2 linked regions of the Methylocaldum szegediense genome follow. The protein of the gene in region 1 interacts with the protein of each later gene in a pairwise test. Links are inferred from orthologs where the notes say so. Each region holds a gene or a part of one and is shown in the gene's direction. Other genes may lie near its edges.

Region 1 (2,967 bases):
TACTTGGCGTATCATGAGGGGCACGGCGGGTTTCGGCGCAAGTCTTATCTGTCCAAGCCGTGGTTGATGCGAGTGGCTCGGCGCGTAGAGACAACCGCGGCACGTTACCGCCGGCAATTGCTGACTTGTCAACCATCGCTCGAAAGGTTATTGGCGAGCGATTGAGGGTTTGTCGGCCGCGCCGAAGCGGTGCTTGCAAACGGAGAGTCGGCAGCCAGGGCATGGCGTAAGCAATCCTGAGTTTTCTTTTTTCTTCCAGTAAAGAGGGCTCTTGTTTGGGTTCGATTGTCCCAATGTGTATCGCTCGGACTTTTTACGAGCTCTAGCTGATCTCCTCCGGTCCACTTATAGCCAGCACTGACCGATGATTCATTTTCAGCGCTTTTTTGCGACCGTTCCGCTCGGTATGGAATATCTTTTGGCCGACGAACTCAGGGCATTAGGGGCAGCAGAGGTCGCAATAAGCCGTGCGGGCGTGGCCTTTGGCGGCGACCTCGAAGTGGCTTACAAGGCCTGCTTATGGTCCCGCTTAGCCAATCGCATTTTGCTTCCGTTGGAACGCTTTCCGGCCGCAACGCCCGAAGCACTTTACGAAGGCATCCGTCGCATCGAATGGAACGCTCATCTGGATACGCAGGCAACTTTCGCCGTGGATTTTGCCTCCAGCCGATCCAGGATCAGCCACACGATGTTCGGCGCACAAAAAGTAAAGGACGGCATTGCCGATTATTTCCGGGAAAATTACGGGATACGCCCGTCGGTGCGTCCGGACCGACCCGATCTTCAGGTGAACGTTTATTTGGATCGCAATGTAGCGACAGTAAGTATCGACCTATCTGGGGAAAGTCTGCACAAACGCGCCTATCGGCAGGAAGGCGGTAAGGCTCCGCTCAAGGAAAACTTGGCGGCGGCTATTCTGCTTCGCGCCGGTTGGCCGGAGATCGCCGCGCACGGAGGACATTTCGTTGATCCCATGTGCGGGTCGGCCACCTTGCCTATCGAAGCTGCGCTCATGGCTGGCGATTTCGCCCCGGGTTTGCTGCGGCCTTATTTCGGTCTGTTCGGCTGGAAAAATCATGATCGAATGTTATGGCAGAAGCTCGTGGAAGACGCTCAACGGCGCTCCGAGCGAGGCTTGCGTGAACTTCCGCCGATTGTCGGCTACGATATCGACCGGCGAGCTATCCGCATCGCCTTGGAAAACATCGAGCACGCTGGGCTCAGGGGGTACGTGCACGTGGAGCGGAAGGACGTGGCCGATGTTCGGCCGCGTCACGGGTTCGGACTGATCGCGGTCAATCCGCCGTACGGCGAGCGCTTGGGCGAGGCGAGTACGCTGGTTCCGCTGTACACTGATCTTGGCGCGGTGCTCAAGACACATTTTGTCGGCTGGAAGGCTGCCGTACTGACCGGTAATCCGGAACTGGCGTTCAAATTGGGGATACGGGCCAGGCGCTATTACACGCTCTATAACGGGGCGCTCGAATGCCGGCTGTTCAATTTCGGCATTGAGCCGGAGCGTTTTTTCAACCCGCGCGAATCCGAGCCGTTGAATGAAACTCAACGTAAGATTCGCGAGATTGTCCGCAAAGCCAAGGCTGTGGATATGGCCGACAGCGGCGCGGAAATGTTCGCCAACCGTTTGCGCAAGAACCTTAAGAATCTCGGACGCTGGGCGCGGCAAAACGGAATCCGGTGCTATCGGCTGTATGACGCCGATTTGCCGGAATATGCCGTAGCCGTCGATGTGTATCAGGGCGACCTCACCTGTGTCCATATGCAAGAGTATGAGGCGCCGTCAAGCATCGATCCGGCCAAGGCCGAGATGCGATTGGTCCATGCCGTAGCGGTCGTTCCTCAAGTGCTTGAAATCCCCCCAGAGCAGCTTTTCCTAAAAATTCGGCGTAAGCAGAAAGGCTTAGCGCAATACGAAAAGCAAGCCGAGACTGGGCAGTTTCATGTGGTCGAGGAGAGTGGATTGAAATTTTGGGTCAATTTCGAGGATTACCTCGATACCGGGCTATTCCTCGACCATCGCATTACCCGGCGGATGATCCGAGATCGAGCGGCGGGCAAACGTTTTCTCAATCTCTTCGCCTACACCGGAACCGCTTCGGTGTACGCGGCCCAAGGCGGGGCGGCCTCGACCACCACCGTGGATTTGTCCCGCACCTATTTGGAGTGGGCGAAGCGTAATCTCGAGCTGAATGGCCTTCATGGCAGCCGCCACGAGTTCATACAGGCAGATTGTCTCGAATGGATCGATCAGGTATTGCGAGAGAAGCGGCGCTTCGATTTGATTTTCCTGGACCCGCCCACCTTCTCCACATCCAAGAGAATGCGGCAAACCTGGGATGTTCAGCGGGATCATGCCATGCTGATAAAAAAATGCACCGAACTCCTGGCACCGGACGGGACTTTGGTTTTTTCCACCAATTACCGGAAATTCAAACTCGATACTGAGGCCCTGGCGGGTATGAAGCTCGAGGATATCGGTCGGCAGACGATCCCTAAGGACTTCGAGCGCAATCCGCGGATTCATCATTGTTGGCTCATTACGCTTTGAATGCTTGGAGGTATACCTGTGACCAGGCGGGTTCACGTTTTTGTAGCGGGGTTGGTGCAAGGGGTGTTTTTCCGGGCGACCGCGCGTGATCGGGCGGTATCTCTTGGGCTTACGGGGTGGGTGCGAAATCTTCCCGACGGTCGCGTAGAAATTCTTGCGGAAGGTGAGTCGCAACGGATCGCCGAGTTTCTGGACTGGTGTGAGAGTGGTCCTCCTCGGGCACGAGTTGATTCAGTTGAAGTCATCGATGAAGTACCAGCTGAAGAATTCTCCACATTCGAGGTGCGTGGATGGTTTTAGCTTTTCATGGAGACATTCCCAACGCTTCGGTGGATTGTTGGCAAGCAGAACTCAGCGCAATTCGCGCCGATCAAGCAGCAAAACGTGGTTAATTCCGCAAG
Region 2 (2,874 bases), 930 kb from region 1 along the record:
GGGAGCAGAGCTGAGAGGGGAGGGAGCCCGACTTTCCATACGATACGCCCCTCGGAGCTGGGGAAAGCCCGCTTCCGGGAGGCGCATCGCCGACGCGAACGCTGCTGGGCATGCGATCAGTTGACGCTGAACGAAGAAGGGATATCGGGAATTTTTTTGCGTCCCGCCCGATGACCGCCGTCTTGGCCTAGTCGGCTCCGGTGACGACGGAACCGCGGAGATCGTCGCAAGCCGCCGGCTTCCCGGGCTCACTCAAGCTATCAAACTGAAAAGCACCCTATCTAGTATTTGTTTGTTTCCTTATCCGACGTAATGTCCCACGTAGCGCAAACTGGACGGGGCTAGTGGTCGCAACTCCAGCATTATGTGGAAAAACGTCGCTCGGAACTGAGAAAGCCGCTAATCTGGTAAAATAGCGAGTTTTACTTAGCTCCCCCGCGTTTATCTGCCTTTCCAGATTTATGGTCGAAAAACTACGCAATATCGCCATCGTCGCCCACGTAGACCACGGCAAGACCACGCTGGTCGATAAGCTACTCCAGCAATCCGGCACGTTCGCCGCGCACGAAAAAGTGGAAGAACGGGTCATGGACTCGAATGCCCTGGAAAGGGAGCGCGGGATTACCATCCTGGCCAAGAATACCGCTATCGATTGGAAGGGTTATCACATCAATATCGTCGACACCCCGGGACACGCCGATTTCGGTGGCGAAGTGGAGCGTGTGTTGTCCATGGTGGATTCGGTGCTGCTGCTGGTCGATGCGGTCGACGGACCCATGCCGCAGACCCGTTTCGTGACGCAAAAGGCATTCGCTTTGGGCTTAAAGCCCATCGTGGTTATCAACAAGATCGACCGCCCCGGTGCCCGTCCCAACTGGGTGCTGGACCAGACTTTCGATCTGTTCGACCGGCTGGGAGCGACTGAGGAACAGCTGGATTTTCCGGTGGTTTACACCTCGGCTCTGCACGGCTACGCGGGTTTCAGCCCGGAAATCCGGGAAGGCAATATGGACCCCCTGTTCCAAACCATCATCGACAAGGTGCAGCCACCCGTGGTCGACACGGAGGGTGCCTTCCGGATGCAGATCAGTCAGCTGGATTACAATTCCTATGTCGGCGTGATCGGGATCGGCCGTATTCAGCGCGGTACGATCAGGACCAATACCCCAGTGACCGTCGTCAGCCGCGATGGCCGGCAGCGCAACGCGCGCATCCTGCAGGTATTCGGGTTCAAGGGGCTGGAGCGGATCGAGGTGCCCGAGGCCAATGCCGGCGACATCATCGCCTTCACCGGCATCGATGCTCTGGAAATCTCCGATACCGTGTGTGCCGTCGACTGCGTCGAGCCGCTGCCGCCTTTAGCCGTGGACGAGCCTACGGTCAGCATGACCTTCCAGGTCAACAACTCGCCTTTTGCGGGCAAGGAGGGCAAATTTGTCACGTCGCGCCAAATTCGTGAACGCTTGCAGCGCGAGACGCTGCACAACGTCGCCTTGCGTGTGGAAGAGACGTCGGATCCGGACAAATTTAAAGTTTCAGGACGCGGCGAACTGCATCTCTCCATTCTGATCGAAAACATGCGGCGCGAAGGCTATGAACTTGGGGTGTCGCGTCCCGAGGTCATCATCAAGGAAATCGACGGCGAACTCTGCGAACCTTATGAATTCGTTACCATCGAGGTGGAGGAAGCGAATCAGGGCACCGTGATGGAGAAACTGGGCGAGCGCAAAGGCGATCTTCTGAACATGATGCCGGATGGGCAGGGCAGGGTAAGGCTGGAATACATGATCCCGTCACGCGGGCTCATCGGTTTTCAGACCGAGTTCATGACCGCCACCTCGGGCACTGGGCTTCTATATCATGTCTTCGACCATTATGGTTCGGTCAAGAAGGGCGAGATCGGACAGCGTACCAATGGCGTAATGATTTCCATGGTGACGGGCAAGTCCTTGGGCTATGCGCTGTTCAACCTGCAGGAGCGCGGACGGCTGTTCATCGAACACGGCACGGAAGTCTACGAGGGCATGATTATCGGCATCCATTCCCGCGACAACGATCTAGTGGTGAACCCCACCAAGGCCAAGCAGCTGACCAACATCCGTGCCGCGGGCAGCGACGAGAACATTATCTTGACTCCGCCCATCAAGCTGACCCTGGAACAGGCTCTGGAATTCATCGATGACGATGAACTGGTGGAAGTGACGCCGAAATCGATCCGCCTTAGAAAAAAGCTGCTCCTGGAGCACGAGCGCAGGAAGGCCAGCCGCGCAGCGGGAGCCTGAAGTGGCCGTGAGGCACCATTCGCGGCTGCCCGTACCTGCGCAGACGGTCGAAAATTCTGAGCCCACCAGTCGATTATCCCGCTGGAGCAGTATCACGTATCGCGGCGGCGGTCGAACCCGATGGGTGATCGCCTTGGCTGCTCAGAACAGCGGGATGAAAATGCCCTAAAAGTAAAGGAGCAGGAGCATCAGTGTTATTCCTGTCAGAGCGAGCTGCCAGGTTATTCCGGTCCAGCTGAACCGGACCCGCTCTCTTTGAGCTTGCCACCAAACGGGAAAAAACGACTTGGCGCGCTGATAGACCAAATTCAGCTTCTTGAATGCGAAAAAAAGAACGACGATTAGGATTCCGAGCCCGAGCCATGCGGTAACCGCTTGGGCTTCGTACGGGGTGAGGGCAAGGAGAGCCTCCAGGGCATGCTCGGTAATCAATTCGACGGTCTCGAGCAAAAGTTCGACCGCCGTAACAAAAGCATCCAGCAGTACATCGCCCCAAAATATTGCTGCGAGCAATCCCACAGCGATCAACCCGGCTTTTTTCATAGTTGATCCCCTAAATCTTTAGCGCCTCGGTTCTCGAACTGCCGCACAA

Evidence for each region.
Region 2: the proteins of rlmKL (region 1) and typA interact in binary tests that used the Escherichia coli proteins (3 or more experiments, as listed by UniProt). The link is inferred for Methylocaldum szegediense from one-to-one orthologs.

The regions. Positions count from the first base shown.
Region 1 is NZ_OX458333.1:704,181-707,147, forward strand. What follows is about bases 2-2,965. They hold rlmKL (bifunctional 23S rRNA (guanine(2069)-N(7))-methyltransferase RlmK/23S rRNA (guanine(2445)-N(2))-methyltransferase RlmL), read left to right. Parts: upstream 2-364; coding sequence 365-2,566; downstream 2,567-2,965. Other genes in these bases: QEN43_RS03080 (transglycosylase SLT domain-containing protein), read left to right, coding at 2-165; QEN43_RS03090 (acylphosphatase), read left to right, coding at 2,567-2,866. In the rest of the region: more of QEN43_RS03080, read left to right, coding at 1-1. UniProt on the Escherichia coli protein: Specifically methylates the guanine in position 2445 (m2G2445) and the guanine in position 2069 (m7G2069) of 23S rRNA. Methylation occurs before assembly of 23S rRNA into 50S subunits.
Region 2 is NZ_OX458333.1:1,634,148-1,637,021, reverse strand. What follows is about bases 1-2,871. They hold typA (translational GTPase TypA), read left to right. Parts: upstream 1-461; coding sequence 462-2,282; downstream 2,283-2,871. Other genes in these bases: QEN43_RS06935 (hypothetical protein), read right to left, coding at 2,448-2,825; QEN43_RS06945 (rhodanese-like domain-containing protein), read left to right, coding at 1-14. UniProt on the Escherichia coli protein: A 50S ribosomal subunit assembly protein with GTPase and nucleotide-independent chaperone activity, required for 50S subunit assembly at low temperatures, may also play a role in translation.